One region of the Arthrobacter sp. YA7-1 genome, then DNA from elsewhere that is predicted to be linked to it. Evidence: riboswitches for the same ligand, from Rfam matches in the RefSeq annotation. Region 1 holds a riboswitch; each other region holds the start of a gene.
What was found. Region 1 has a riboswitch for glycine ahead of gcvP (aminomethyl-transferring glycine dehydrogenase). Riboswitches for the same ligand answer to the same signal wherever they lie in the genome.

Region 1 (10,551 bases):
GCCACCCTCGCGGCAGACCAGTTGTGGCTGGTTGTCGACGCCGGGCGGAAGGCTGAAGACACGGCATCCTGGGTGCGGGCGCTCTCCGCAGCCCTGGCCGCCGAGCGCGTCCGTGTCGACGCGCTTGCCGTTTTCGGCGCGTCGGAGACCGGAAGTCCCGAGACGGTCAACGGACTCGGCCTACCCATCGGGTGGGTGGACGGCAAGCCCGCCCGCGTTGCGGTGCTCGGAAAGGTAGATTGAGAGCATGCTGGTACTGACACGCAAGCCGGGCGAACAGATCATGATTGGTGGGGACATCGTCATCACCGTCATGGAGGGCCGCGGCGACGGCGTGCGCATCGGGATCGAGGCGCCCCGCGGGGTGTCCATCCAACGTCGCGAAGTGGTTGAGGCGATCGCCGCGGCCAACCTCGCTGCTGCCCAGGCCGGCCCCGACGCCGAGGAACTCGTTGCCGGGCTGCGTCCGCCCGTGCGGAAGCCCCCCAAGGAAGAGGCTGGGTCTTAAGCCAAGCCCAGGAACTCTGCGAGGAGTGGCAGCGAGCAATCCCTCGTCACGGCCAGGGCCCGCTCGATGTTGGCGCTTTCCGCAAGGAGTGTCACGTCATCCACGGTGTCGGAGTGCGCGAACGCCTCCGGCACTCCCGGCGCCACGCTGTCGCCCGGCTGTACTGGGCCAAGCACCTGGTTCCCGGCGCCCTGTGGCCCCATCCGGAGGGCTTCGACATTGGCGGCCGCGGTTGATTCGACCTGCTTGAGCAGACGGACCAGGCCATGGTGGTGTTCCTGAAGCAGTTCCGGCCAGATTCCGGACGGTGCCACTGAGGCAATCATGGGCAGCGTTGCGTTGGCCGATAGGCGCCACTCAATGGCCAGTGCAGACGACTCGATGTTCCGGGCAAGCGTGTCGAACCGGAGGTTTTCCAGGACCTTTTCCACGTCGGCGGCAGTGAATTTCAGCCAATGCCAATTGCCTGCCCGGACGTGCAGCAACTGTGTTTCGAGCCGGTACAACAGCAGTTCCAGCTGTCTCCGCTCACGCCACAGCATCGCTGATAGCTCGTCCGCCCCCACGGTTCCCCATTCCCCGGTTCGGCCTGCGAAAACGTGTTTTCCGAGGCCCGATTTGTATCTTTTTCATGAGCGTACACGCATTGTTATTTTTCAGATGGTATGTTCACTGAATACATGTCTGGTCCATGTAATCTTCGGCACGCTGTACCGTCTCAGCAGCTGGCCCATGAAGCCCCTGGAACCAGGCTTTTGCAACTCAATAAACGGGTCTCATGGGGGGACTAATTTTGAATCGCGATGAACGCAACGAGCTGGTGCTGCAGCACTTACCGCTCGTTGGCTATTTGGTGTCGGAGCTCTGCGCGAGAGCTTCTCATTTGTCACGCGACGATTTCGCGTCGGTGGGGTCCGTGGCGTTGATTACGTCTGCCGATTCCTTCGATCCGGACCTCGGAGTCCCTTTCGGCGCGTTTGCGCGCCGCCGGATCGTCGGGGCGTTCGCGGACGAGATGCGGGCCAGCGATTGGGCCACCCGCTCGGCGCGCAAACGCATCAAGGAAACCATGTTGGTCCAGGAAACGCTCTCCGGGGTCCTTGGCCGCACCCCGTCGGTGGCCGAGACCGCTTCGGCGCTGGGCGTTGAACGCAGCGTGGTGGAAGCGGCCCTGGCCGATGCCGCGCGGACGCTGTCGCCGCTGGATGACGTGGTGGTTGACACGGTCGCGGCGGAGACGATCTCCCCGGAGCATTCGGTCCTGGCCGATGAGCGCCTGAAGTACCTTCGGGCCGCCGTCGAGGCCTTGCCGGAGAAGATGCGGTACGTCGTCGAGGAGATCTACTTCGCGGGGCGGACCGTGAAGGAACTCGCCGAGGAACTCGGCTCCACCCACGCCGCGGTCTCCCAGCAGCGCGCGGAGGGCATCCGGCTCATGCGCGACGGGCTGTCCGCGCATTACGCGGACGATCCCGGGCAATCCTTCGAGCCCCAATCGCGCATTACCGCCCGACGCCGGCACGACTACCTCTCGACCCTCGCCACCGCCACCCTGGGCGGAATCACCCGCAGCTTCAGCGCTCCGGATGCAGCCTTGAACCAGGCAGTCTAGACTCCGCCTACTTGGCGGTCGGCACGCGGCGGAGCACGACGGCGGAGAGGACTGCCGCCCCCGCCATCAGAACCAGCCCGATCGCTGCCGTGATGTGGACCCCCGATTCAAAGGCCGCACGCGCCGCGGTGCTCAGGGAGTCGCCCAATGGCTGGGGCAGGGTAGATGCGGTGTCCATGGCGCCGGCGAGCGTCTCCCGCGAGCGTTCTGCGGCGTGGGCCGACAGTTCGACCGGAAGCAGCAAATGGTGTTGGTAGGAGGCTGTCAGGATGGAGCCGAGCACGGCTGTGCCCAGCAGTGATCCGAGTTCGTAGCCCGTTTCCGAGATCGCCGATGCCGCGCCTGCCTTGTCGGCAGGAACCGCGCCGAGGATCAGGTCGTTGGAGATGGTCTCCGCCGAGCCAACCCCGATGGCCAGCAGCAGGAGCGCCGTCAAAAGGTACCCCGGCCCCTGGCTGTGGTTTCCCAGGGCGGCCACGAGGTATCCCACCGCGCTCAGCGCCAATCCCGATGCCACCACCAGGCCAGGGCGGATCCGCTTGAGCAAGGGGACCACCACCAGTCCTGCCACAATCGTGGCAAGTAGGGCGGGAACCATCGCGATCCCTGCCTGCATGGGGGATTGGCCCTCCACCAGTTGCAAGTGCTGGGCGAAGAAGTAGATGAATCCCGTCATGGAGAACAGGGACAGGACGTTGGCCGTAATGGCCGTGCTGAAGACCTTGTTCCGGAAAAGCTGAACGTCCAACATGGGCGATGCCAACGAGCCCTGCCTCCGGACGAAGACAATTCCCATAGCCAGGCCGAACACCATGAAGGCCGCGGGACCCGGGCCGAACCCGTGCACGGCGGCCTCCTTGATGCCGTAAACCATCGGGGCCATGGTCAGGATGGACAGCACCACGCTGGGAACGTCGGGCTTGCCCGGGTTGCGGTCCTTCGACTCGGGAATCAAGGACGGACCGAACGCGAGCAGGGGAAGCAACAGCGGCACGGCGACCAGGAACACGGTTCCCCACCAGAAATGCTCCACGAGCCAACCGCCAAAGATCGGACCGAGCGCGGCTCCGCCGGAGAATCCCGCGGCCCACACGGCAACCGCGAGCCGGCGGCGGTTCGGGTCCGGGAAGATGTTGCGGATCAACGACAGTGTGGACGGCATGAGCATGGCTCCGAAGATGCCCATGCTGGCACGTCCTGCAATGAGCCATTCAACCGATGGGGCGAAGGCCGTGGCCGCGGAAACGGCCGCGAAGCCCGTGCTGCCGATCAGCAGCAAGCGACGGCGGCCGATCCGGTCACCCAGGTTTCCCATGGACACCAACAGTGCCGCGAGCACCAACGGATAGGCATCCACCACCCATAGCAGCTGCACGCCACCGACTTCCAGCGACCGGGCGATTTGCGGCAGGGCAAATGTCAGCGCCGTATTGTCCACAGCCACCAGCAGCACGGGGAACATCAGGAGTGCCAGGGCAGCCCAGTCGCGCCACGGGGCGATGTGGATCGAAGGGGTACGGGGGTGCTGGGTTGAGGACGGGGTGAACATGAATATAACTGTACCGTCTGGACGGTATAGTTTCAATTTGCCGCATCGAACTGCCGCATCGAACTAAGGGATGATGGACACCATGCCGCGAAAACCTATTGCCCGGGACGCTGTCCTGGATGCTTTTGAAGCCCTGCTGATCGAGGTGGGGGAGCGGGCTGCCACCCTGGACGCCGTCGCCAAGCGCGCAGGCGTCTCCAAGGGCGGTTTGCTCTACCATTTCCCCAACAAGGAAGCCATGATCAGCTCCTTGCTCGAGCGCATGGACGGGCTGGCCGCGCTGGACATCGAGGCGATGAAGGCAGCTCCGGAAGGTGCTGCCGCGTTCTTCATCAAGTCCTCGCTCTGGGCCGACACGCCCTTGGACCGCGTGTTTGTGGCAGCCACGCGCCTCGCGGAAGTAGCCCATGAAGAAACCCGCAGGCGCTTCGCGGGAATCCAGCAACAATGGCTCGATGTGCTGGCCGAGGAAGTCGGGCCTGAAATGGCCAAAGCCGTCCGGTATATGGGCGATGGACTCTACTTCAACGCAATGCTCGAAGGCGGCGCCGGTGATACGGAAGTCAAGGCCAGCGCGAGGAGCGCCGACGTCGGTGCGCTGCTGGCCGCCGTCGAACGCCTCCGTACCTGAGTGGCCACCCAACTGACTCGCATTAGGTGTCGTTTTGAGGCTCCAAAACGACAACAAGTGCCAGTCAGTTGGGAAAGTCGGGCTGCTAGGTAACCCTATTTGCGGACGCGGGCAGTCCATAGGACAATTGGTAGTTGTGGCAGCCGTCACCGGCAACCACAGTCGATTCACACAATTGAATACGCCTTTGATCTGCGGCGGGAGAGTCCTGCAGGCATGTGATGCAGGCGCCGTAGGAGCAAATCCTCCCCAGGAATCTCTCAGGCCCACGCACCGCCGCGGCAAGGCAACTCTGGAAAGCAGCACGCTGACGCGCGCTCACCGACGGTGCAAGCGGACAGTGCCATAAGCACGTTTCGCGGAAACTCTCAGGTCCAATACAGAGCGGGGAGGAATCCGATTAGCTGTGGCGTACCTTGCGCCGCCTTATAAATGGAGTTCCTTCGTGACGGTTAGTTCAACCTCCACCGCGTTCGTTGACCGGCATATCGGCGCCCGCCGCCAGGCCGACATTGACATCATGCTCAAGTCTGTTGGTTACGACAGTGTCGATTCGCTTGTGGACACCGCGGTTCCCAAAGACATCCGCCAGGACGTCGCGCTGACGCTCCAGGACGCCCTGAGCGAGGTCGAGGTCCTGGCTGAGCTGCGCAGGCTGGCTTCCAAGAACAAGACGGCCGTGCAGATGATCGGCCAGGGCTATTACGACACGGTCACTCCGCCGGTGATCCGCCGCAACATCCTCGAATCCCCGGCCTGGTACACGGCGTACACCCCGTACCAGCCGGAGATTTCCCAGGGCCGCCTCGAGGCGCTGCTGAATTTCCAGACCATGGTCCAGGATCTGGTGGGCCTGCCCATCGCCAACGCTTCCCTCCTTGATGAAGCCACGGCCGTGGCCGAGGCGGTCCTGATGATGCGCCGGGCGAACAAGAACAAGACGGCCCACGACGGCAAGACGGTGCTGGATGCCGACTGCCTCCCGCAGACCATCGCCATCGTGAAGGGCCGCGCCGAGGCGCTGGGCTTCGAGGTGGAGATCGCTGACCTGTCCCAGGGCCTGCCCGAGGGCGAGATCAACGGCATCGTGCTGCAGCAGCCGGGCGCTTCCGGCCGGGTGTTCGACCACTCGGGCGTGATCGCCGCCGCCAAGGAACGCGGCGCCCTGGTCACGGTTGCTGCGGACCTGCTGGCCCTGACCTTGATCACGCCTCCGGGCGAGCAGGGCGCCGACATCGCCGTCGGCTCCACCCAGCGCTTCGGCGTGCCGTTGTTCTTCGGCGGCCCGCACGCCGCGTACATGGCCGTCCAGAAGGGCCTGGAGCGCTCGATGCCGGGCCGCTTGGTGGGCGTTTCCAAGGACGACGCCGGCACTCCCGCCTACCGCCTGGCGCTGCAGACCCGTGAGCAGCACATCCGCCGCGAGAAGGCCACGTCCAACATCTGCACCGCGCAGGCACTGCTGGCCATCGTCTCCTCGATGTACGCCGTGTACCACGGCCCCGAGGGCCTGAAGGCGATCGCCGAGACCGCCCACCACCACGCCCGCACCCTGGCTGCTTCCTTGAAGGCCGCGGGCCTTGAGGTCCTGCACGGCAGCTTCTTCGACACCGTCACCGTCCGCGTCCCGGGCAAGGCTGCCGGGATCGTCGCAGCCGCGGAGGCCAAGGGCATCAACCTGCGCGGCATCGACGCCGACACTGTGGGCGTCTCGGTTGACGAGACCACAACGACGGCGGTTGTCGGCGGTGTCCTTGATGCGTTTGGTGCTTCACTCACCGAAGCCAATGAGGGCTTCGTCCTGGAGGCCGCGGTCGAGCGGTCTTCGGACTACCTGCAGCACCCGGTGTTCAACACGCACCGTTCCGAAACCCAGTTGCTGCGCTACATCCGCAAGCTCTCGGACCGGGACCTGGCGCTGGACCGCACCATGATCCCGCTGGGTTCGTGCACGATGAAGCTGAACGCCACTGCCGAGATGGAAGCGATCTCCTGGCCTGAATTCGCCTCGATCCACCCCTTCGCCCCGGATTCCCAGACCACGGGCTGGCGTGAACTCATCACGGACCTGGAATCCCAGCTGAGCGAGATCACCGGGTACGACCAGGTCTCCATCCAGCCCAACGCCGGTTCCCAGGGCGAGCTCGCTGGCCTGCTGGCGATCCGCGGCTACCACCACTCCCGCGGCGAGGCCCAGCGCAACGTCTGCCTCATCCCGGCCTCGGCCCACGGCACCAACGCAGCCTCGGCCGTGCTGGCCGGCATGAAGGTGGTGGTGGTGGCCACCGCTGCCGATGGCACCATCGACCACGCGGACCTGCAAGCCAAGATCGACGCCAACAAGGACGTCCTCTCGGCCATCATGATCACCTACCCCTCCACGCACGGCGTGTACGACGCGGACGTGCGCGAGGTCTGCGACTCCGTGCACGCAGCCGGCGGCCAGGTGTACATCGACGGCGCCAACCTCAACGCCCTGGTCGGCCTGGCCCAGCCGGGCAAGTTCGGCGGCGACGTGTCCCACCTGAACCTGCACAAGACCTTCTGCATCCCGCACGGCGGCGGAGGACCCGGCGTGGGCCCGGTCGCGGCCAAGGCGCACCTGGCCCCCTTCATGCCCGGCAATGCCGCGGCCTGGACCGAAGGCAACGACGTGCCCATCTCGGCTTCACGCTTCGGCTCCGCCGGCGTCCTGCCGATTTCCTGGGCCTACGTGAAGCTCATGGGCGGCGAAGGCCTCACCGAGGCCACGAAGTCCGCGCTGCTTGCCGCGAACTACATCGCCTCCCGCCTGAACGAGTACTTCCCCGTCCTCTACACCGGCGAAGGCGGACTCGTGGCCCACGAGTGCATCCTGGACCTGCGCGAACTGACCGCCAAGACCGGCGTCACCGCCGAGGACGTGGCCAAGCGCCTCATCGACTACGGTTTCCACGCACCCACCCTGGCGTTCCCGGTCGCGGGCACGCTGATGGTGGAGCCCACCGAATCCGAGGACCTCGGGGAGATCGACCGCTTCATCGAAGCCATGATCACCATCCGCAAGGAAATCGACCAGGTCGCCCACGGCGACTTCACGGTGGAGAGTAGCCCGCTGCGCCACGCACCGCACACGGCGGCCGCCGTCGTCTCCTCCGACTGGAACCGCGAGTACTCCCGCGAGCAGGCCGTCTTCCCGGTCCATCACCTCAAGCAGGACAAGTACTTCCCGCCCGTTGGCCGCATCGACGGCGCCGCAGGCGACCGCAACCTGGTCTGCTCCTGCCCTCCGATCGAAGCCTTCGAGAACTAAAGGACTCCTCACGATGACTGAGAACTACACTGCGCTCTACGAAGAGCACAAGAAGCTCGGCGCTTCCTTCACCGATTTCGGTGGCTGGCAGATGCCCCTGAAGTACTCCTCCGAACTGGCCGAGCACCACGCCGTTCGCGAGTCCGCGGGCCTGTTCGACCTTTCCCATATGGGCGAAGTCTGGGTCACCGGCCCCGAAGCCGCGGCTTTCCTGGACTACGCCCTCGTGGGCAAGATCTCCGCCATGTCGATCGGCAAGGCCAAGTACTCGCTGATCTGCCAGGAAGACGGCGGCATCATCGACGACCTCATCACCTACCGCCGCGGCGACTCCACCTTCCTGGTGGTCCCGAACGCGGGCAACGCCAAGGTTGTTGCCGAGGCTTTGGCACAGCGGGCAGCCAACTTCGACGTCGTGGTGGAGGACGTCTCCGCGGCAACCTCGCTGATCGCCGTCCAGGGCCCCAAAGCGGAAGAAATCCTCCTCCGCCTCGTCCCTGCCGCACAGCACTCCCTCGTCACCGGGCTCAAGTACTACGCCGCCGTCGAGGTGCCCTTCACCTTCGCCGGGAACACGACGGAACTGCTGCTCGCCCGCACCGGCTACACCGGCGAGGACGGCTTCGAAATCTTCGTGGACAATGATGCCGCTGCCGCCCTCTGGCAAGCAATCGCAGCAGTTGCCCAGGACGGCGAGCTGATCCCCGCCGGACTGGCCTCCCGTGACTCCCTGCGCCTGGAAGCGGGCATGCCGCTCTACGGCAACGAACTCTCCCGCGAAGGCAACCCCTTCTCGGCAGGCCTGGGCCCCGTTGTCTCCCTCGCCAAGGAAAGCGACTTCGTGGGCCGTGCTGCCCTGGAAGCCCTCAAGGCTGAGGGCGCCGGTTCCACCAGCGGCCGCAAGCTGGTCGGTCTCAAGGGCCTCGGCCGCCGCGCCGGCCGCAGCCACTACCCGGTCCTCAAGGACGGCGTCGTGGTCGGCGAAGTCACCTCCGGCCAGCCCAGCCCCACCCTCGGCTACCCCGTCGCGTTGGCCTATGTCGACGTCGAACACACCGAACCCGGCACGGCCCTTGACGTCGACCTGCGCGGCAAGGCCGAGCCGTTCGAAGTTGTCGCACTGCCTTTCTACAAGCGAGTCAAGTAAGTTTCGGATGCTGTCCCGGCGGGTTGGGTGACCGTGGTTGCGTTAGCCCGTCGGGTCCGACATCCTCTGCATGCTCGGTCGCGAAGACGCCCGCTGAGCGGACGTGTCGCTCCCTTAGACGCATGCTGCCGGATGCCGGCACCCGATGGGGCAGTGCAGCTCACCTCGGGTTCAGCTTCAATCCGGCGCCTTTGGCTCATTTTCGAAAGCCAAAGGTGCTGGATGATAGGCCACCTGCCGCAGCTTGGGCTCGCGGGAACCACGGATCACCGACTAAAACCGAAAGGGCCAGCGTTCTTTTCCGGTACGGTTGGCCCCGAAAACTGAACTGACGAATAACGGGTGACGGGATTCCGGCAGCGTGCGTCCAAGCGAGGAACGAGCGAGCACGCCGAGGAATTCCGTTATCCGCCACCCAACCCGACCACAACTGTTTTCTTAGACCAACGCAAAGGAAAAAACATGGCAAAAGTTGCACCTGAACTCCAGTACTCCGACGAGCACGAATGGGTTGCCCGCGAAGCCGGCAATCTTGTGTCTGTTGGCATCTCCGCCGTGGCCACCGATGCCCTCGGCGACATCGTGTACGTTGACTTGCCCGAGGTCGGTTCCGCTGTGACTGCGGGGCAGACCTGCGGCGAGGTGGAGTCCACGAAGTCCGTTTCGGACCTGTACTCCCCGGTCACGGGCGAGGTCACGGAAGTCAACCCCGCCGTCGTCGACGATCCCGCACTGATCAACAACGATCCGTACGGTGCGGGCTGGCTCTTCAAGGTGGCCGCCGAGTCCGACGGTCCGCTGCTTTCCGCAGAGGAATACGCTTCCAAGAACGGTGGCGAGCTGTGAGCGCCGCGAGCGGAACCGCGCGCACCGAGAACATTGCGTTCGAGCAGGTTGTTTCGCCGAGCCTGGATACGGTGTTGTCCGAGCTGGATCCGGAGATCGCGGCGAAGATCGACGACGAGCTGAACCGTCAGCGTTCGGGCCTGGAAATGATTGCCTCGGAGAACCACACCGCCGTGGCTGTCATGCAGGCGCAGGGTTCGGTGCTGACCAACAAGTATGCCGAGGGTTACCCGGGCAAGCGCTACTACGGTGGTTGCGAGCACGTGGATGTCATCGAGCAGTTGGCTATCGACCGGGTGAAGGCCCTGTTCGGTGCAGAGTACGCGAACGTGCAGCCGCACTCCGGCGCCCAGGCCAACGCCTCGGTGATGCACGCCCTCATCAAGCCGGGCGACACCATCATGGGCCTGAACCTGGCGCACGGCGGGCACTTGACCCACGGCATGCGGATCAACTTCTCCGGACGCCTGTACAACGTCATCCCCTACCAGGTCCGCGAAGAGGACCACCGGATCGACATGGCCGAAGTGGAGCGCCTGGCGCTCGAGCACAAGCCGGCACTGATCGTGGCCGGATGGTCCGCCTACGCGCGCCAGCTGGACTTCGCCGAGTTCCGCCGGATCGCCGACCTCGTGGGCGCGTACCTCATGGTGGACATGGCGCACTTCGCCGGCCTGGTGGCCGCCGGGCTGCACCCGTCCCCGGTCCCGCACGCGCACGTCACGACGTCCACGACGCACAAGACCCTCGCCGGTCCGCGCGGCGGCATCATCCTCTCCAACGACGCCGACATCGCCAAGAAGATCAACTCCGCGGTCTTCCCGGGCCAGCAGGGCGGACCGTTGGAGCACGTGATCGCCGGCAAGGCCGTGGCCTTCAAGATCGCCGGGTCGGAAGAGTTCAAGGAACGCCAGGAACGCGTGTTGGCCGGTGCCCGGATCCTGGCCGAGCGACTCGTCCAGCCCG
Region 2 (10,551 bases), 1.2 Mb from region 1:
GTCGTATCGCAAGAGAAGGGGAAGCCGAGCACCAAGGAGGCGCCGATGCCGCTCGACGAGGACGTGGTGGCCGCGATCTACCGCGACCACGGTACGGCCCTGCGCCGCTTCGTGCTGAGTTGCACGCCGGACGCGCACTTGGCTGAGGACGTGGTGCAGGAGACCATCCTCCGCGTGTGGCAGCACGCACCGCAGATCACCGGCAGCTTGCGCAGCTATTTGTTCCGCACTGCCCGCAATGTCATCATCGACAACTACCGCAAGGCCCAGCGGCGCCCGGCAGAGGCTGCCGAACGCGACATGGCGGACCCTGAGGAGGCCACCGAGCGGGTGGACGAGCTCCTCAACCGGGTCCTCATGGAGGAGGCGCTCCTGCGGCTCAGCACCGAACACCGGGAGGTCCTGGTAGCACTGCATTACGAACGTTTCACGGTGAACGAGGCCGCGCTGAGGCTCAACATCCCCAGCGGCACAGTGAAATCCCGGGCCTTTTACGCCGTCAGGGCGCTTCGCACGATTCTCGACGAAATGGGGGTGCAGCGGTGAACGAAACCGGACTTCACCAATTGCTGGGCGCCTACTTGCTGGGCGGACTCGAGCCTGCCGAGGCCCGTGTTTTCGAGGAGCATTTGGCAAGCTGCGCCGACTGCCGGCTCGAGTTGGGCGAGCTGGAAAGCCTGCCGGCCCTCCTCGACGCCGTCCCCGTGCCCGACGCCGTCGCGCTCGCCGCCGGGCGCCCCGCCGTCGAGCCTTCCGCCGTCGAGCCCGCCGCGGCCACTGCCGACCCCCGCTCACTTATGGGGGCTTTTTCAGAAACGCTTCCGCAGCCGATTCTCCTGAAGATGGCAGCCCGGCGGCGGAAATCTCGACGCCGGTGGACGGCCCTGGTGGGTGCCGTTGCCGCCGCTTGCCTTGGAGTGGGCATATTGGCGGGGCCCGTGTTGAACCAGCCGCCCAAGCCAGACGCCAGCTATTCGGTGCAGACGGACAACGGCCTGCAAATCACGGTGGGGCTCGTCCGGAAGGCGTGGGGGACGGAGCTGCAGCTGGAAGGCCGCAGCATGCCGCCGCAAGGCACCATGTACCTGTGGGTCAAGGGCCGCGACGGCACGGAGGAAATGGCCTGCGGCTGGACCGCGACGTCCAGCGGGCACATCAAGGTCACGGGCGCGACGCCGGTCCAGCTCGCCGGGATTTCGGGCGTGGAACTGCGCGACGACACCCAGAAGACGGTCGCGGTGATTTCGGTCCCGGGGAGCTAGGGGTTTCCGGGACCTAGGCTGTTGGCAGCGCTACGCGGTCGCTGCTTCGCTGGCGTCAGGATCGGGCAGATCGTTTCGCTCCCAGATGGGCATGTCCAGTCGGTTGAAACTGTAGAGATGGATTCCCGAAACCCCATCCGGCTGCGCCATGAGCTCGGACACCAGGGTTTCCGGTGAGTACTTGTCCGGGCCCAGGAGCTTGCGGGCAAGAGTTCCCTTGTTGCTGAGGAACTTCAGCGACGTCCCGACGCCGATCTGGGTTGCCAAGGCCAGCAGTTTTGTCCGGGGAACTGCTCCGGCCACGCCGGCCCATACGGGAAGCTCGACGCCTTCCCGGCGCAGGAGCGCGGCGTAGTCGAGGATCTTCGGCGCGGAGAAGCACATCTGCGTGACAACATGCGTCGCCAGCTGTTGTTTCGCCAGCAGGGCGTCCAACAAGTCCAGCCCGCTCACGGAGGGGTGTCCCTCGGGGTAACCGGCGATGCCCGCTGTGATGCTGCCGCCGGTGTACTCGGCGATATCCGCCAAGAGCCCAAGGCTCGATCGGTAGGGGCCCGCGCCAAGAGGTCCGTCTCCACCGATGGCGAAGACCTCACTGATCCCGGCGGCCTCGCAATCCCGGAGGATGCCGGAAAGCTGCGCCCGGTTCTCCAACCCACGTGCCGAGAGGTGCGGAATCACGGTGTAGCCAAGGAGGCTGAGCCTGACGGACGCCTCCATGGTCCGCGCGATGCCGTGATGGGGCAGGCAGGTGACGGTGAGTGTTGTGGAAAGCGGTACTGTTGCCTGGACTTTCTCAACGATTCCGTCTGAGGGAATGATTTCAATCCGGGTGGGGAACATGCTGGCTCCTTCCGGATCAGGCCGTCGCGTGGTGTGCGAGGAGGGTGCGGGCTTCCTGGCGGGTGGTGCCGGAGTCTTGGATGCCTTCGGCGATGTGGGCGAGGTGCACGGGGATTTCGCGGCCTTTTTTGCGCATCGCGGTGGCCCAGAGGCGTCCGGCGCGGTAGGAGGAGCGGACCAGGGGGCCGGACATGACGCCGAGGAAGCCGATTTCCTCGGCTTCGGTGGCGAGGTCGACGAATTCCTGGGGTTTGACCCAGCGGTCCACGGGCAGGTGCCGTTCGGAGGGGCGCAGGTACTGGGTGATGGTGATCAGGTCACAGCCCGCGGCGTGCAGGTCGGCCAGGGCTTCGGAGATCTCTTCCCGGGTTTCGCCCATGCCCAGGATCAGGTTGGATTTGGTGACCATGCCGTGGGCCCGACCCTGGGTGATGACGTCCAGGGAGCGGTCGTAGCGGAACGCGGGGCGGATGCGCTTGAAGATCCGGGGCACGGTTTCGACGTTGTGCGCGAAGACTTCCGGGTTCGAGTCGCAGATCGCGCTGATGTGTTCGGGTTTGCCGGAGAAGTCGGGGATGAGCAGCTCGACGCCGGTGCCGGGGTTCAGTTCGTGGATCTTGCGGACGGTTTCGGCGTAGAGCCAGACGCCTTCGTCTGCCAGGTCATCGCGCGCGACGCCGGTCACGGTGGCGTAGCGCAGGTTCATGGCCTGGACGGAGCGGGCGACCTTGGTGGGTTCGAACATGTCCACGGGGGAGGGTTTGCCGGTGTCGATCTGGCAGAAGTCGCAGCGGCGGGTGCATTCGGAGCCGCCGATCAGGAAGGTCGCTTCCTTGTCTTCCCAGCACTCGAAGATGTTCGGGCAGCCGGCTTCCTCGCAGACGGTGTGCAGGCCTTCTTTTTTCACGAGGTTCTTCAGGCCCACGAATTCCGGGCCCATCTGGACCTTGGCCTTGATCCACTCGGGCTTGCGTTCGACCGGGACGGCTTTGTTGCGCTGTTCAACGCGCAGCAGCTTACGGCCTTCAGGTGCCAGGGTCATGAGGAACTCCAAAATTCAGGTGGCGCTCACGCGCCACGATGAGTCGGTTCCTCCCCGCTCTGTATTGGACCTGAGAGTTTCCGCGTCTCCACCTCGTGGCTGGACGCTTGCACCGTCGGTGAGTCCGGTTGCCCGGACTGCTTTCCAGAGTTGCCTTGCCGCGGCGGTACATGGGCCTGAGAGATTCCTGGGGAGGATTTGCTCCTACGGCGCCTGCTGAAAATGTACCGGCAGGACTCTCCCGCCGCAGATCATAAGCACGTGCCGCCTTTCGGTGACACGTCTCACATGGTATCCGGTGCCTGTGCGGTGCGCAAAGAACCCAGGCGCGGTCGTGAAGCTAGATCTTGCGATAGCTGAGGTCGAAGATCATGCGTCCGGCCTCGTGGGCCTTGTTTTCGAAGCTGGTGCGGATGCGGCCATCGAAGCGTGGAGCCCACCCGCCCACGTGGTCCACTCCCTCGTTGGGGCCGGTGTGCTCGGTGCTGACCGGGGCGCGGCCTTCCTTGACAGGTGCCCCGCCCACCATGGATTCGACTCCGGATTCCCACACTTGGGTGAGGGGGCTCTCAGCGCCGGTCCGTTCGCCGTCGTGCACGTTCTCAAACTCGGTGGAGCCGGCGAGGACCTCGCGGACGTGGATGGCGTAGTTGGACCAGTCGGTGGCGATCCGCCACAGGCCGCCCTTCTTGAGGGACCGTGCTGCGAGTTCAGCGAACGCCGGCTGGATGAGGCGGCGCTTGTGGTGCCGGGACTTGTGCCACGGATCCGGGAAAAAGACCCAGAGCTCGCTGACCGAGCCCTCGGGGAGCATGGTGGCCAGGACCTCGGGGGCGTTGGCCTCCACCACGCGTACGTTGCTGAGCCCGCGGCTGTTGATCTTGATCATCGTGTTGGCCAGGCCCGGGGTATAGACCTCCACGGCGAGGAAATCCTTGTCCGGATTTTCCTCGGCCGCATGGCACACAGCGTCGCCGAGGCCCGAACCGATTTCGACGATCAGCGGCGCCCTGCGCCCAAACTCGGCTTCGGCGTCGAACACGTAATCCGGGTGTACCGAAGTGTTGGCAACGTGCCGCGGAACCTGGATGGCCCAGCGGTCCGAGTGCTCCTCCCACGCGGCCTGGCGGCGGCCCTGAAGCCGCGTCCCGCGGCGCACGAAACTGACCGGCCGGCCGCCGTACGTGCCGAAGGAGGCCTGGCTGCCGGGGGTCACGGGGCGCGCAGACTGCGGTGTTTCAGGGGTTTCTGGGGTTTCACTCATCTCCTCCAGAATACCGTTGCGGCACCAAACGCCCGCGGCGGACCCTGGGTGCGCTCCCGTCATGAGGCGCCCCGGTATGAGCATGACTGCCAGAATGGTTTGGTGACCCCCGCTTCAAGCGCCCCCAAGAACACTACGCCGCACCCCGGCGCCCGCGAGATCCTCGTCGACGCCGAGATCGACGAGCTTCCCGAGCCCGAGCCCACGCTGGTCAAGACGCGCGGCGGACTTGTCTTCCTGGGGATCTGCCTGGTGCTCATCGGCCTGAACCTGCGGACGGTTTTTTCGAGTTTTTCGGCAGTCCTTCCGGAAGTCACCGCCGACGCCGGGTTGCCGGGCTGGGCGGTGGTTGTCCTCACTACTGTGCCGGTGACATTGCTGGGTGTCTTCGCGCCGCTGGCGCCGATCCTGGCCCGCAGGTTCGGTGCCGAGAGGGTGTTGCTCGGCGCGATGGTAGTGCTCACAGCGGGACTGCTGATCCGTCCCGTGGATCTCGCCGGCGCCGGGCACTTGCCGGCACTCCTTGCCGGTACCGCGGCGTGCGGCGCCGCGATCGCGCTCTGCAACGTGCTGCTGCCCGGCGTGGTCAAGCGTGATTTCCCGCACCGGCTCGGGCTCATGTGCGGTCTGTATACGACGGCGATTTGCGCGTCAGCAGCGCTTGGCGCCGGTTTCACCTATCCCGTCTTCACGGCGACCGGAAACTGGACCTCGGCGCTGTGGTTCTGGGCGCTGCCCGCCGCCGTCGTACTCTTGCTTTTCCTCCCTCTGGCGATTCGCCAGCATCCCGTCCGCCACAACGCCGCCGACGGCGGTGCGAACGTCTGGCGTTCCGCCGTCGCCTGGCAAGTCACCATCTTCATGGTGTTGCAGGCGATGATGTCCTTCAGCGTGTTCGCCTGGTTGGCGCCGATCCTGCGTGACCGCGGGATCGACGGCGGGACGGCCGGCCTGATCGTGTCCGTGTCGATCGTGCTGCAGATGCTTGGTTCGTTCATCGCTCCGGGGCTCGCAGCCCGGTTCAAGGATCAGCGCGTCATCAACACCGTGGTTGCGCTGATGACCGGCGGCGGCTTCGCCTTGAGCATCTTCGGACCCACGGACCTGATTTGGGTGTGGACCGGACTGCTGGGCCTGGGGCAGGGGAGCCTCACGGCTGTGGCGTTGACCATGATCATGTTGCGGACCCGTGATTCGCATACCGCGGCGCACCTTTCCGGCATGATGCAGGGCGTCGGCTATGGCTTGGGCTCCACGGGAACCTTGATGGTCGGCCAGTTGCACCAAGCGACCGGTGGCTTCTCGGCGGCCGGCATCTTGTTCCTCGTGGTGGGTTCATTGGCTGCTTTCTTCGGTTTCCGTGCAGGACGCAACCGCTACGTCGGCCAACCCAACTGACTCGCAGTTGTTGTCGTTATGAGGGCTCAAAACGACATTACCTGCGAGCCAGTTGGGTTCAAGCGGGGGAGTTTAGTGTGTCAGGTCCTTGCCCTTGGTTTCCGGGATCATGAAGGCGAACGCGATGCCGATGGCCAAAAGGATCACGGCATAGACGTTGAACATGTTGGCCTGGCCGATGCTGCCGAGCCACGTCTGCAGGTACGGGGCCGTCCCGCCGAAGACCGCAACGCAGATGGAATACGGGACGCCGACACCCACGGTGCGGATCTTGGTCGGGAACAGCTCCGCGTACACGGCAGGGACAATCGAGGCGCTGCCGGCGATGAAGAACAACATGACAGACATCGAAACAGCCAGCTGCCACGGGGAGTCTTTGAGGAGCCAGGTCATCGGGAAGTGCAGCAACGCCGCCCCCGCGGAACTCACGATCAGCACGGGCTTGCGGCCGATGCGGTCGGACAGCTTGCCCCAGAACGGCAGCGACGCAATGAAAGCGATGTTGCCGATAACACCGGCCCACAAGGCTGCTCCACGATCCATCTTGAGCGAGCTGGCCGCGTAGCTCGGAGCCACGACGCCCCAGATGTAGTAGACAACGGTGAGGCCAACGGTCAGCCCGATCACCTGCAGGGCCTGCTTGCGGTACTTGACGATCTGCGGCCACATGGGCTCGCGCTTTTCCTTCGGCACCTCGGCTTCGAACGCCTCGGTCTCCTTCATCTTGGCCCGCATGACCAAGGCATAGATTCCCAAGGCACCGCCCACCAGGAACGGCACGCGCCAGCCCCAGGCGTTCATGTCCGCCTTGCTCAGCACCCCGGTCAGGATGGCACCCAGCAGGGTCCCGGCAAGGATGCCGGCGGTGCCGGACGTGTAGATGAGCGTTGCCCAGAAGCCCCGCTTTTCCTTGGGCGCCATTTCGGACAGGTACGTTTGCGACGACGGCAGCTCGCCACCGTGGGCGAGGCCCTGGATGAGGCGGGCCACCAGGAGCATCACGGAGGCGAAGGCTCCAACTGCCTGGAATGTCGGGGCGATACCGATCAGCAGGCTGCCGACAGCCGCGAGGCCTACCGCGAACGTCATGGACGTCTTGCGGCCGATCCTGTCGCCGATCCAGCCGAAGACGAAACCGCCGAACGGCCGGGCCACGAATCCGACGGCGAAGATCGCCAGGGTGGAGAGGACCGCGGACGTGGGGTCGGCACTGCTGAACAACGCGCTGGCGATGAAAGGCGAAAACGTGGCGTAGATTGCCCAGTCGTACCATTCGACGGCGTTACCGATGCCGGTGCCGATGAGGGTCCGCAGGTGGGACTTGTGAACCTGCACTGTGGCTGAAGCGCCTACGGTTGCGGTCATGTCTTGCTCCAAGGTCTTGGGTGGTGGTTAGTTGCCGGCGGCGAGGGTGGCGATGCGGGAGACCGCGAGCTCTGCGTAGAGCGCCGCGCCGTCGGATAGGACGCCGTCGTCGAACGTGGCGTAAGGGGAGTGGTTGAACGCTGAGGTGGTGTGGTCTACGCCCCGCGGCACGGCGCTGAGGCCCACGAAGGTTCCGGGAACTTCGGCCAGGACCCGGGAGAAATCTTCCGAGCCACTGATCGGCGTGGCCCAGCGGGAGAGCCGGGAACCGCCGAACATGTCCGAGATGACGTTCTCGGCGGTGTGGGTCTCGTCCTCGTCAGTGACGGTCATGGGGTATTCGCCGCGGTAGTCGACGTCCACCTCCAGGCCGTGCGCGGAGGCAATGCCCTTGAGCAGCTGCGGAATCGCAGTCATCATCCGCTCGCGGGAGGCTTCCGAGAACGTGCGGATGGTCGCTTCGAAACGAGCGGATTCGGGGATGACGTTGCGCTTGGTACCTGCCTGCAGGACGCCCACGGTCAGGACTACGGGATCGAACATGTTGAACTGCCGGGTGATCATGACCTGCAGCGCCGTAACCATTTCCGCGGCCGCCGTGACGGGGTCCTTGGCCGCATGCGGCGCCGAGCCGTGACCGCCGGCCCCGAGGACCGTGACGAAGAGCCCGTCCGAGGCGCTCATCATCACGCCAGGTTTGGTGCAGAACTGGCCATATGGCTCCAGGGAGGAGAAGACATGCATGCCGTAGGCGGCGTCAACGCGGCGGCCAGCGGCGTCCAGGACGCCTTCGCGGATCATGTGGCCCGCGCCGTCGAAGCCTTCTTCGCCCGGTTGGAACATCAGGACGACGTCGCCGGCCAGCTGATCGCGTCGCTCGGCCAGCAGGGTTGCGGCTCCGGCGAGCATGGAGGTGTGGAGGTCGTGGCCGCAGGCGTGCATGGCGCCGTCGATCTTCGAGGAGAACTCGACGCCGGTGCGCTCCTGGACAGGAAGGCCGTCCATGTCGGCGCGGAGCAACACTGCCGGCTTCCGGGCTGAAGCGTGTGCCGCGCCGCCGCGCAAGACCGCCGTGACCGACGTCGTGCTCTCGCCAAGCGTGATTTCGTACGGGAGTCCGTCGAGCGCCTTGAGCACCTTTTCCTGGGTGCGCGGGAGGTCCAGGCCGATTTCCGGTTCCTGGTGGAGCTCGTGACGGAACCGGGCGATTTCTCCCTGCATCTCGTTGGCGTCTGAGGCGATCGACATCTGTTCTCCTGTTTCCTGAACGTTTGGTAGGTATCCATAGCCATTGTGGAGTGACTAGCCTCACAATCTTCAAAAGCCATGAAAAAATTCAGGATCATGCCAGAATTAACAGGAATCGCGCATCGCATAGGAGAGGATCGCTGATGGAACTCAGTGAAGAGGACCTGCGGCTGATCAATGCCCTCCAGATCTCGCCGCGGATCAGTTGGTCCGACGCCGCTGAGGTCCTGGACGTCCACGCAACCACTTTGGCCTCCCGATGGGACCGCCTGCGCGAGTCCGGAGCGGCCTGGACCACGGCGCACCTCATGGGCGACCCCAAGCATGCCTGCCTCGCCCTGCTGGACGTGGACTGCGAAATGCACCTCAGGCCCGAGGTGACGGCCGCGCTCGCGGCGATTCCGGAAATCATCACGGTTGAGGAGGCGGCCAGTAACCGCGACCTCATGCTCACCGTCATTACCCAAGACCTGGGCGAATTCAGCACCCGGCTCTTGCCCCAGCTCAAGGAAATCCGGGGGCTCACCAAGTACCGGACCTCGCTCTGCACCCGGATCCACACGAGCGGCTATGCATGGCGGCTCAACGTCCTGAGCCGGGCGGAGCAGCAGGCGCTGCGCGCCCTCGCCGGGCCGGAAGCGCTCAATCCGTCGGCCCCCTACGCGCAGGTCACCCCGCTGCCGGAGAGCCATATGGCGCTCTTTCCCTTCCTCGCCCGGGACGGAAGGGCCTCCGCCGCGGAGATCGCACGTGCCCTCGGACGGCACCCTGCCACGGTGCAGCGGCAGCTCGGCCGCGTGCTCGCGAGCCGGATGCTGTCCTTCCGCTGCGAGATCGCCCAGCAATTCTCCGGCTATCCCATGACGTGCCAGTGGTTCGCGAATGTTCCAGCAGGCCAGCACGAAGCCGCGGCCGCAGAGCTACGGGCCGTCAGGAACGTCAGGTTCACCGCCTCCACCACCGGCAGCACCAACTTTGTGATCATCATGTGGCTGCGCTCGCTGGCCGAGGTCATGGAGATGGAACTCGCCATCCAGCAACGCATTCCCGGGATCGAACTCGTCGAAAGCGTCGTGATGCTGAGCACGGCCAAGCGGGTCGGCTGGATGCTGAACCCGGACTCGACGGCGACCGGCGCTGTCGTGCCGACCGCCGCCGTCGTGCCGGCCACCGCTGCCAGCCTGGCCTAGAGGCCGGCGTTGTAGACGTCCAGTCCGAAGCGGTTCAGTCCGGGTGTGCCTGCATAGCCGAGGTAGGGGAGGCCGAAGGTGTCTTCAATGCTGGCCAGCAGGCTGTAGTGGTTGTAGGGCGTGGTGGACCACGTGCCGCCCTTGGTGAAGGGGGAGATAACCAAAGCGCCGACCCGGCCGCCGCCTTGTCCGACAATTCCGGGAAGCGGGGAGTTGGGTCCGGGGCCCTCGCCGCAGCATGCGGACGCGTCCGATTGGGGGCTGTCGGATTCGTCGAAGGTGATCACCAGGACACCGTCCTGGCGGAACGCGGGGGACGAGGTGATCATCGGAACGTACTGCTTCAGCCATGCATCCGCGCTGGTCAGGCCTCCGGGCTGTCCGTCCACACAGGGGGAGTCGTGTCCGTCGTGGCAAAGGTTCGGCGTGATCATGGAAAGGTTCGGCGTAGTCGCGACCGACGCAAGATCTGTGCTCAGGGCCCCGAGGTCTACATCGTTCTTCGCACAGTCCGGTGATCCCGTGATCCCCGCGAAGTAGACGAAGGGATTGTGTCGGGCGGCGTACTGGTCCCCGACCTTCGCCTTCTGGGTGTCATCGGCCGCGCCGAGGGCCGGGTGGCGGCACGGCGTGCCCATGTCCTCCATGTAGCCTTTCCAGGTCTTCCCGGCCGCCGTCAATTGGCCGGCCACGGTGGGCACGTCGGCAGGGAAGACGCAGCCATCTCCAACGGCTTGGCCGGGCGCTGCCGTTCCGGTCTTCACGAACGGAGAGTAGGTCTGGCAATCGGCCTGCATCTGCGGGTTGGGGCCTTGACCGGAAATCTGCGCAACGTAGTTCGGCTGCGAGTTATGTGCCGTGCCGAAGTACTGGTTCAGCAGGACGCCTTGGTTCCGCAGTGTGGTGGAAAGGTACGGCGCAGCCGAACCCGGTCCCCAC
Region 3 (10,551 bases), 1.9 Mb from region 1:
GTCAAGCCCGGGATTCCGGGGTTTCGGAAGAGCCCGGGGCCCAAAAAATTGCGTAGCGTGACGCGATGCCGACGTAGCGGCCAGACGTACTGCCCACCCAGGGACATTGGTTGAAGTCGTGTGAGAACACGGCATAGATTTCCGCCATGACGAAGGCCTCCCGGGGTGGAGTGGAGCTGTCTAAGAACCGCTGCTCACCCAGGAGGCCTTCGTGTCCCACCCTAACGCAACACCGACCCCTCTACTCCCGATAGTGGGCGTTTACGCGGCGGACCTTCAGGGGCGGCCAATTAACTTACAAGGGCGCGGGTGTGGTCGTTGAGGAATATGCCGCGCGGATCGAACTCGCGACGTATCTGGATGAAGGTGTCCAGCTCCGGGTAGAGGCGTTCCAAGCGGCTCCTGGTCATAAAGTGGATCTTTCCCCAGTGCGCTCGTGGCTCGAATTCCTGCAGCACCGTATCGGCATCGCGGAAGAACTGCCAGTAGTCGGTCCCGGGTTCGGTGGTCAGGGTGATGACGGTGGTGTCACGTCCCTGGAACTGGGACATGTAGCCTTCATCGGCCTTCACCCAGCGAACCTCCACGGGGTATTTTTGGTCAGGGTGTTTGGTTCGGATCAGGTCCTGGACGGCCTCGACGGCGGCCAGTCCGACTTCGCTCGGCACAAAGTACTCGAGTTCATGGAACGGCGTGGTGAATCCGCCCGGGTAAATCCGGTACGAACGGTCGAGCCGGGCACCTTCCGTACCCGAAATTTCGCCCTCGTCCTGGATCTGCGCGATGTTGTACCGTTTGGTGTAGCTGCGGTTTGCCATGCTAAGGCCCGGCGCGCCCGGGAGGTCCAAGAGCTCGCACGAACCTTCTTCCGGGCACCAGAGGAACGAGTAATGGCGGTTCTCGTCGATGTCGGACTGCCACGTTGCCTTGGTCTCCGCCCACGTGGGATAGGTGATTTGTTCTTGCAGGTAGTAGCGCTCCTCAACCGCCAACTCCACCTCAAGGAAGATCCCCAGGGTACCCAAAGCCACCTGGGCTGCCCTGAGTTCGCAGAGCTGCCCCTCGCCGATTTCGACGATCTCGCCGTAACCATTGATCAGCTTCACCCAACGAAGGCTTGAGGAGAAGCTACCCAGATCCTTCCCGGAACCGTGGGTGCTGGTTGAAAGCGCCCCAGCAATCTGCTGTTTGTCGATGTCTCCCTGGTTGCTCAGCGCGAGGCCTTGCTCCCACAATGGATCGCCGAAGGCATTGATCGTGGTGCCTGCAAGGGCCCTGGCGCGACGCCGGACAGGGTCGGTTCCGGTGATGCCCGACAGTGCGGACATGTCCATCAGGACGCCCCCCGTCTGGACCAGCGGTGAGGACGAATGCCCTGAGCCGACCGCCCGCACGGGCAAGCCTTCGCGGATCGCGAAACGAACGGCGTCGAGCGCTTCTTGTTCAGTCCGCGGCCGGACGGTGAAGGCCGGCGTGGCGCTTTGGTTCCCGCCCCAATTGGTCCAGGTGACGTCTGTTCCGAAAGGGGTCGGCGGGGTGGCCGCGCGCGACGAGACTGATGTGCGGGGAAGGTTCGCGGTGGTCATTGCTAAGCTCCGTTGCTTGTCTGAACGCTCATGCGCCGTGGTTGATCATAAGGTGCTTGGTGCGGGAGTAATCGTCCAGGGCGTAAAGCGAGAGGTCCCGGCCGTAGCCGGATCCCTTGAATCCGCCCCACGGTACCTCGCAAGCCAACACCAAGTGTGAATTTACCCAGACCGTACCGAAGTCGAGTTGCTTTGGAACGCTCAAGGAGAGGCTTGAATCCCGGGTCCATACCGAGGCAGACAGTCCGTAGGGACTCTCGTTTGCCCGTGCAATGGCTTCATCGGTGGAAGTGAAAGTCTCGACCGTGACCACGGGACCAAAGATCTCGTGGGTGGCGATAGGCGCCCCGGCCGGCACGTTGCTGATGACCGTGGGTTCGATGAAGTAGCCGGGTCCTTCGAGGGCAGAACCTCCGATGGCTATGTGCAGGCCGGCGGCTTTTGCCTCGGCCAGCGATTCCTTGACTCGTTCGAAATGCGGGTGGGAAATCATGGGACCGATTTCCACGTCGTCCCCTGCCTGCGGAGCGCCGACCACCAGGGTGCTGACTTCACGCACCAAATGTTCCGTGAACTCGGCAGCCACCGACTCGTGCACAAGTACGCGGCACGCAGCGCCACAGTCCTGCCCGGCATTCCAGTACCCGGCGTTTCGCACGCCGGCGGCGGCAGCACGGAGGTCCGCGTCTGCAAACACAACAACCGGAGCCTTGCCGCCGAGTTCCAGATGAACACGCTTGACCGATTTGGCCGCGGTCTCCGCGACGGCCTGCCCGCTGACAACGCTCCCCGTCAAGGCGACGAGGGCAACGTCAGGGTGTTCGGAAATCCGCTGTCCGACGGTCCGGCCCTGTCCCGTCACAACATTGAGGATTCCGTCCGGAATACGTCCGGCCAGGAGTTCCGCGAGCTTTAGCGTCGAGAGCGGTGTCTGCTCCGACGGCTTGAGGACGATGCTGTTTCCGGCGGCCAGGATGGGCGCGATCTTCCAGGCAGCCATCAGCAACGGGTAGTTCCACGGGGTGATGACTCCAACCACGCCCACGGGCTCCCTGAGGATCACCGAGGTGTGCCCGGTCGCATAGTCCCCGCCAGCCATGGACGTCAGCGTGCGGGATGCTCCGGCCATGAAACGGAAAGTATCAATAGTGCTGGAGACATCGTCCTCAGCAACGGTTCGCGGCTTGCCGGTGTTGGCGGACTCGATGATTTCGAAGACTTCACGGTTGGCTTCAATGATGTTGGCGATCATGTTCAAGACCTCGGACCGCTCCTTCGGCGTGGTGGCGCCCCAGGATTTCTGGGCAGCCACGGCGGCTTCAACAGCAACGTCAACGTCCGCGGCTGTGCCGGCCTGCACGGAGGCGATGACCAGTCCAGTGGCGGGATCTACGACGTCGATGAGGTGGGTAGAGGTGCCCGGAACAAACGATCCTCCAATGAAGTGCCCGCCGGGCGGCAGAGGCAATGGCACGATGCCCGAGGCGTGGTGGGCTGCAGGGGAGCTGCTGTCTTCGCTCACGCGGCGGACGATGAACTGTTCGGTGTTGATGAGTGTCATGATTTTGCCCTTGTTTTCTAGCGCCGGTCGTGGCGTCGGGAGTTTATGGGAAGTACAGGCGGATGGTCTGCGGTGCGTCAGACCAAGTCGCTTGCGAGTACGGGGGCCTGGAACGTTGTGGCCTCGGCCTTCTTCCGGAACACGCGTGCCGCGACGTAGTAGAGCGGGGCAACCACAACGAGGCCAACGATCCATGAGAGGTCCACGCCACCCATTGCCGCTGCGACGGGCCCGGTGTAGATCGCTGTTGCCGAGAAAGGAAGCTGGACCAGGGCGCCTGCCACGTAGGCTCCGATGGCCACCCAGTTGAAGCGCCCGTACACTCCGCCGTCGCGCTTGAAGAAGTCTTCAACCCTGTAGTCGCCGTGCCGGAGAAGGTAGTAGTCGACCAGGTTGATGGCCGTCCAGGGAACCAGCACGTACATCAGGAAGGAAAGGAAGTTGGTGTAAAACAGGATGAAATTGTCGCGTGCGAACAGCGAGATCAGGAGTGCGAAGGTAAAGAGGATGATTGCCGCAACGCTTCGGGTCTTGGCGCGGGGCAGCCAGTTCGGCTTGAACGTCTGGCCAATAGTGAGGCTGCACAGCACGCCGCAGTAGAGATTCATGGCGTTCGAGGCTGCAACGCCGAGGCAGAAGATTCCCACGACTGCCAGGGTCCATGGCTGGAGCAACGCTCCCATGCTGCCGACGATTTCGACGTTGCCGGCGTCTGCGCCCATCGTGACCGCCAAGGTTCCCACCAGGGCGCCCAGGATCATCGGGAAGAGCGTGCCCAGGACGCAGCCTGAGTAGGAGGCCCAGAACGCCGGACCCGAGCCGGTGCCTTGCGGCATGTAGCGGGAGTAGTCCGAGACGTACGGAGCGTAGGCGAGCTGCCACAAGGCGGATACGGAGACGGTGGCCATGAAGCCGACCCAGTTGAAGTTTCCCTGGTAGAGGAAAGTGGCAGGCAGCCCGTGGACGAACATGATCCAGACGAAGGCCAGAAGCAACGCCAAACCAGCCACGATGCTGAGGAACCGAGCGTAGGCGTGAATGAGCCGGTAGCCGAAAATCGTGGCAACAACGCTCACGACGCCGATGATGATGATGCCCGCGTCAACACTGATGTCCGGGCTGACTGCGGCCATTGCCTCGCCGCCAAAGACCAGGTTCGCGGCGAAGAATCCGACGTACATGATCACCACGATGACAACGATCAGTAGTGCTCCGAAGGAGCCGAATTGGCCGCGGGTCTGGATCATCTGTGCCACGCCCAATTGCGGTCCTTGGGCGGAGTGCAGCGCCATGAAGACGCCACCGATGACGTTTCCGAGGATGATTCCCACGATGGCAGGCACAAAGCTTAGCCCGAACACCGTCGTGGCCAGTCCGCCGGTAACGATGGTCATGATCATGATGTTGGAACCGAACCAGATGGTGAAGAGGTCCCGCGCTTTTCCGTGGCGTTCGTTCAACGGGATGGGCTGAATGGTTTTGTCTTCGAGCCTGGGCACTTCGGTGACAGCGGCGGGATTGCTTCGGGTGCTCATGATGCAGTCCAGGATGCTGCTTGCAATTGACGGACAGCGGACGTTTCGGCCTTGCCGCGATTCACCATCAGCGCGAGGAGGTCGAAGACAAGGGTGGCCGCGGCCACCGAGGTGATGGCTGCATGGTCGTAAGCCGGCGCGACCTCGACGACGTCGGCGCCGACGATGTTGATGCCGTCCAGTCCGCGGAGCAGGGCCAGCAGCTCTCGGGAGTGGAGTCCGCCCATCTCAGGGGTGCCGGTGCCCGGCGCATAGGAGGGGTCCAGGACGTCGATGTCGATGGAGACGTAGACCGGGGTGTCGCCGAGCCGCTCCTTGACCTGAGCAATGGCGGCGGGAACGCCTAAGACGTCCAGGTCCGAGCAGCGGATGATCTGGAATCCGAATTCATGGTCGCGGAGGAAATCGTTGCGGTCATAGACCGGCCCGCGGATTCCGACGTGCATGGACCTATCTTCCACGAGGAGGCCTTCCTCGAACGCCCGCCGGAAGATGGTTCCGTGGGTGACCGGCTGGTCGAAGTAGGTGTCCCATGTATCCAGGTGGGCGTCGAAGTGCAGCAACGCGACCGGTCCGTGGACTTTGTTCAGGGCCCTGAGCATCGGAAGGGCGATGGTGTGGTCGCCACCGATCGAGATGAGCTTCTTGTCCTCACTAATCAGGGGCAATGCCTGCTCTTCGATTTCACGGACGGCCCGTGCGATGTCGTAAGGGGTGCAGGCGATGTCGCCGGCGTCCACAACCTGGACTTCGTTGACGGGCTCAACGTCCAATTCCGGATGGTACCCGGGACGCAGAAGCCGGGAGGCTTCGCGGACCGCGGCAGGACCGAAACGGGCGCCGGGCCGGAAGGACGTTCCGCCGTCGAACGGTACGCCGACGATCGCAATGTCGTAGTCCGGGACGCGGTCGATTTGGGGAAGCCTGGCGAAAGTGCCGAGGCCCGCATACCGGGGAACTTTTGTTGCGTCGACGGGGCCGATGGGCTGATGCGTTGTCATGCCGGGATCCTTCGGTAGCCTGCTGCCGGGCGGCGACGCTGGCAGCGATGTTGGGAGGTGGGGGTGCTCGCCTTTGAGCGGGAAGTAGGTAATCCAATTCTTAGTGACGTGCATCACGACGTATAGCGGTAGATTGACTACAAATGGCCGAGGCTCTTATACAAATGTCTAAGCACTCTGAAATCGGCCGGAAACCAACGATCTGGGAGCGCATTTTCATGGCGATTACTGTGGCTGAGCTCGTGGCGGAACCTCAGCTTGGACTCACGTTTTTGGCCGGGTCGGCGGGTAGGGACAACCGGATCACCTGGGCACACACCTCCGACCTGCCGAGGCTGTGGGAATGGGTCACCGGCGGCGAACTGATGATGACCAATGGCCTGTCCATCCCCGCCGACCCCCAAGGCCAAGTTGCGCTCGCCGAGGCGCTCGTCGATGCAGGTGCCAGTGCCCTTGCCATCGGGGAAAAGATGCATGCTCCGGAGCTGCTGCCGGAGTTCCTGGCGGCCTGCGAGCAGTTGCCGCTGCCGCTGCCGCTGATTAGCATTCCGTATCCATTGCCCTTCATCGCTATCGCGCGAACCGTGGCTGAAGCTTCCCTTTTGGAGGAATCGCGACGCCTGCGTCAGACCGCACGGGTGTATGACTTGCTTCGTACGGCGGGAACAATTGAGGACCACTGGCAAGGCCTTCTCCAAGGACTCGCGGCTGAGCTCAATGCGGAGCTTTTCGTCGTGGACCGGCGATGCCTCCATCCCTGGCACCCGGATGGTGAGCCGTTGCCGGACTTCCTGCAAGCGGAATTGGCCCCCCTGACGGGACATATACCCATGACCGGAAAGAAGTTCCAATGGCATCGGCTTCGGGACCGGCACGTGTTGATGATGGACATCCCCACCCACGCCAATGCGGTGCTGGTGGTGCTGCCGAAAAGCGATCCGCACCCTGACGCCGTCGTGCTTCTGCATGCGGCGACGGTGCTGGGACTGGAACTCTCGCGAACGGCCCTGTCCCTGGAAGGGCGGCACCGCCTAGCAGGCGAATTCCTCCTGCAGGCGTTCGATGGGCGCCTCGGGATCGCGGAACTGGAGATCAGGCTCAGCGATTTTGAGATTTCCGCGCAGAATTTCGTCGTGGTTTCGATAGGGGCCGACGACGGCGAGCGGCTGGCGAACATTCACGTGGAACTGTGGCGCCACGGACTTCAGGCCGCTTGCCTGCGGCGTCTCAACACCCTTCATGTAGCGGCAACCGCGGGGGTGACGGATGACGTTTTGATCCACTGCGCGGGGCCCGGGGTCCGGATTGGCATCAGCTCGCCTACGTCTGCCGGGGGCGTCCAACGCGCACTCCAGGAATCGCTGTGGGCGCTCGGTTCAGCGAAAGGCAATGCAGTAAGTCTGACCCGTTACGCCGAGGGGCCCTCCTGGCTGGGGCTCACGAGTTTCGAGGAGGGAACGGCGTTGGTACAGCGGCTGCTCGGCCCGATCTTCACGTATGAACAGAGCCAGGAAGGCGATCTCATCGTGACTTTGAAGACCTACTTGGACACTCAGAGGTCATGGCAAAAGACTGCCGCGGCGCTCTTCGCCCATCGCCAAACCATCATCTACCGCATCCGGAAAATCAGCGAGTTGACGGGGCTCGACATGACCGAAACCTCCACGTTGGCCCAGCTTTGGTTTGCGCTCCAGATCCATGAGGCCATGCACAAGTAAACCCGCTGCCGATAGCAATGTCCGCAAGCAGATGTTGCCCCGGCACTGACGTTGTGTGTATGGTGTGAGCCAAATCACCCCAAATCTGAATATGCCTTTCGAACCGTGGCGGGAGAGTCCTCCCAGTCCTGAACCGGGCAGGCGCCGTAGGAGCAAATCCTCCCCAGGAATCTCTCAGGCCCCCGTACCGCTGCGGCGAGGCGACTCTGGAAAGCAGCCAGGCTTCGGTCCGGCTCACCGACGGTGCAAGCGGAACACAACGCGACAATGCGTTCTGCGGAATCTCTCAGGTCCGATACAGAGCGGGGAGGAACCCAATTAGCCGCGGACCGCCTCGCCGCGATCGACATCCCTGAAGTTCCTGCTTGCCGCGGGCGCCGTCGGGGGGCTCTACAAGGAGCAGGCCTCGATCTCCGGCGCCGAAGTGGGCTGCCAGGGCGAGGTCGGCTCCGCTTCCTCGATGGCCGCCGCCGGCTTGGCCGAAGTCATGGGCGGCTCCCCGGGACAGGTGAAGAACGTTGCCGAGATCGCAATGGAACACAACCTGGGCCTCACCCAACGCGCTGCGCTTCCTCACACCCGAACAGGGGGAAGGGCTCGACGGGCCGAAAGGGGCAGAACCACCGGAGCCCGTCTCAATCCGGGACCGATGTCAGTGCCAGGTTAGTGATTTCGCAACCCCAGCAACAACGAAGACCCTCCTGCCCAACGTTTCCGCAGGTGGGAGGGCCTTCACTGTGGAGCTAAGGGGATTCGAACCCCTGACCTCTTCGATGCGAACGAAGCGCTCTACCAACTGAGCTATAGCCCCTGGTCAACTGTGCATTGCCAGTGTCCCTAGGCTACAAACTTTCTTCGCGCTTCGCCAACCAGGCCTCGAACGTGTCTGTCCCGGTCCGCTGGCTTGGGACCAGATTCAGCCCCTTCCGAAGATATCTGCCCATCTCCCCCGGCAACGGCACCTCCACGAGAAGCCCGGCACGTCCCGATGCCTTGCGCCAGATCTCAGCGAGCTCACGCATGGACCAGATGTCCGGTCCGCCGATGGTTCGCGTCCGGTGCCGCTCTTCTGAAGGCTCCCGCAACGCCTCGGCAAGCAACTCGGACGCCACATTCGTCGGCGAAATCGTTTGAAAGCGCGCGCCCTTGAAGACCGGGATGAGGCGGACTTTCGAGCCCGCCTGGAAAACCGCCGTCACGAGGCTGTGGAATTGGGTGGCCCGCACAACAACCGTCTCCAGCGACGAGAGTGCGTAGACCCGCTCCTTGTCTGCTTTGGAGACATAAAACGCCGCGCTGGTCTGGTCGCAATTGATGATCGAGAGGAGAACGGCCTTACGGACTCCGGCAACGGTGGCCGCGGCGAGCAGGCGCGCGCCGCCGTCGGCGAATTTCCTCCGCGCTTTTCCGAATTGCCCTTCCAAGCAATCGATCACCACATCGGCCCCCTGCAGGGCTTCGGCCAGCCCGGCACCTGTGGTGACGTCAGCCTGAAAGTAGCGCGCGCCGTCGCGATGGACTGGTGACGCGCCCGACGGCGGGCGGCGGCTCAGCACCGTCACGTCGAGCCCGGCGTCGAGCGCCAAACGGACGACTTTACGGCCCACTTGTCCCGTGCCACCTGCCACGCAGACGGTAGTCACTGGAGGTTATGCCCGGCGGCGCTGCAAGACGTCGTCGAGGTTGCTGAGGCCACTCTGGGGCTTGCCGTGCTGCGCCTGGACCGACGCGCCCACGGACGGTGCGCTGGCTGGCTTCAACGTCGGCTTGCCGAGAGGCTTGGGAGCCTCAGGCAGGTCGAGGGGCTCGGGGGCGGGCCGCGGCGCCTTGGCGGCATCGACGTATGTTGGTTTGGGGACGTCCACGGGCTGCCATTCAGCTTCCTTGGATTCCGCTGTAAACCGGACTGTGTTGTCGCCGGCGGCGACAGCAACATTGAGGGCGGCTTGACGAAGTTCGACGGCGGTCAGTCGCGTCGCTTCACGGGCGTGGGCTTCGGCGTCGAAAATCTTGGTCGCCGGACGGTCCGTTGCAGGAGCGCTTGCGCGGGGACTCTCGGCTGGAGGGGCCATCGCGTTCCGGAAGGCCTTGTTTATCTTCGCCCTGCGGTCCCGGATGGCCAGTCGGCGAAGCAGGAAGACGGTCGCGACCACGCCCACTATGCATCCCAGCGGCAGCCACGCGGAAACGAGGCCAAGAATGCGGAGGACGCCGGAAACGGCAGCCGCGAGCAGGAGGAGAACGGCGGCAAGGGCAAGGGCACAGCGCCCGTATCTGACTTTGAAGACCGCTGTTTCCGATGCAGCATCACGCCGTTCGCCGGCGCCGGCCGATACCTCGGGCAATGCGGTTGCGGTGCTCTGCATGGTTTCCATTGCTTTCTCCTGCCGAGGGGTGATTGACAGAACCACCCCGGCTTGCAGTTCATGAGCGTCTTCGTCAATAACATCTGTTGGGAAGTCACCGGCCATCTGGATGTGCTGGCGACGATTCCGGAGTATGTATGGCGCAACCCAAACGATCCACAGCGCGACAGCAATGACCAATATCACCGAGCTGCTGAGAGGGAAGTCCACAATCAAAACCGTAGAAGCAAATAGCCGGAGGCCACCGCATTGCCATCGGTGTGTCGTCGGAGAGTCGGCAAATCAATGGACTTATGACCCTTATTCGCCGAAAGCGGCTAGTTGGCTCCGTGCCGAAGCCAAGCGGCCAGCAAGCCTCCGGGGACCTCTTCCGAGGTCAACGCAAAGCTTCGATGGTCAGCCCATTCTCCGTTGATGTGAAGGAAACGCTCGCGGCGCCCTTCGTCGCGGAATCCCAACTTCTCGACAACTCGCAGGCTCGGCCCGTTCTCCGGCCTGATGTTGATCTCCATCCGGTGCAAGCCAAGGGCTTTGAAGCAATGGTCGGTGGCCATGGCAACCGCAGTGGGAGCTATTCCGCGGCCGGCCCGGGCCTGGTCCACCCAGTAGCCAAGCGTGGCCGTCATCGCCGATCCCCACATGATCGAAGAGACCGTCAACTGCCCTACGATCCTAGGCTCCTGGAATCCAGGAATACGCTCCGTGATCACAAAGGGGAGCGCACTCGCTTGCCGGGCCTGGGCGTTGAGGGAAGCCACCATCTGCCGGTAGTTGGGAAGGCGAC

Region 2: it holds a riboswitch for glycine, as region 1 does, so the genes downstream of both, lipA (lipoyl synthase) here and gcvP (aminomethyl-transferring glycine dehydrogenase) in region 1, are expected to answer to the same signal.
Region 3: it holds a riboswitch for glycine, as region 1 does, so the genes downstream of both, OIT41_RS14885 (L-serine ammonia-lyase, iron-sulfur-dependent, subunit alpha) here and gcvP (aminomethyl-transferring glycine dehydrogenase) in region 1, are expected to answer to the same signal.

The regions. Positions count from the first base shown of each region.
Region 1 covers NZ_CP110114.1:843,619-854,169, forward strand. The annotation lists gene OIT41_RS04025 (hypothetical protein) at 1-243, shown strand, start outside; gene OIT41_RS04030 (carbon storage regulator) at 248-508, shown strand; gene OIT41_RS04035 (hypothetical protein) at 505-1,074, opposite strand; gene OIT41_RS04040 (sigma-70 family RNA polymerase sigma factor) at 1,287-2,120, shown strand; gene OIT41_RS04045 (MFS transporter) at 2,128-3,669, opposite strand; gene OIT41_RS04050 (TetR/AcrR family transcriptional regulator) at 3,752-4,300, shown strand; glycine riboswitch at 4,489-4,586, shown strand; gene gcvP (aminomethyl-transferring glycine dehydrogenase) at 4,746-7,592, shown strand; gene gcvT (glycine cleavage system aminomethyltransferase GcvT) at 7,606-8,739, shown strand; gene gcvH (glycine cleavage system protein GcvH) at 9,202-9,585, shown strand; gene glyA (serine hydroxymethyltransferase) at 9,582-10,551, shown strand, end outside.
Region 2 covers NZ_CP110114.1:3,833,692-3,844,242, reverse strand. The annotation lists gene OIT41_RS17950 (sigma-70 family RNA polymerase sigma factor) at 46-546, shown strand; gene OIT41_RS17945 (zf-HC2 domain-containing protein) at 543-1,262, shown strand; gene OIT41_RS17940 (methylenetetrahydrofolate reductase) at 1,293-2,105, opposite strand; gene lipA (lipoyl synthase) at 2,122-3,147, opposite strand; glycine riboswitch at 3,302-3,401, opposite strand; gene trmB (tRNA (guanosine(46)-N7)-methyltransferase TrmB) at 3,488-4,411, opposite strand; gene OIT41_RS17925 (MFS transporter) at 4,514-5,809, shown strand; gene OIT41_RS17920 (MFS transporter) at 5,882-7,174, opposite strand; gene OIT41_RS17915 (M20 metallopeptidase family protein) at 7,202-8,422, opposite strand; gene OIT41_RS17910 (Lrp/AsnC family transcriptional regulator) at 8,566-9,612, shown strand; gene OIT41_RS17905 (alkaline phosphatase family protein) at 9,609-10,551, opposite strand, start outside.
Region 3 covers NZ_CP110114.1:3,174,803-3,185,353, forward strand. The annotation lists gene OIT41_RS14860 (D-arabinono-1,4-lactone oxidase) at 291-1,586, opposite strand; gene OIT41_RS14865 (aldehyde dehydrogenase family protein) at 1,615-3,147, opposite strand; gene OIT41_RS14870 (purine-cytosine permease family protein) at 3,225-4,682, opposite strand; gene speB (agmatinase) at 4,679-5,683, opposite strand; gene OIT41_RS14880 (PucR family transcriptional regulator) at 5,902-7,401, shown strand; glycine riboswitch at 7,501-7,601, shown strand; partial or broken gene OIT41_RS14885 (L-serine ammonia-lyase, iron-sulfur-dependent, subunit alpha) at 7,754-7,957, shown strand; tRNA gene OIT41_RS14890 (tRNA-Ala) at 8,140-8,212, opposite strand; gene OIT41_RS14895 (SDR family oxidoreductase) at 8,244-8,987, opposite strand; gene OIT41_RS14900 (hypothetical protein) at 9,051-9,776, opposite strand; gene OIT41_RS14905 (GNAT family N-acetyltransferase) at 10,085-10,551, opposite strand, start outside.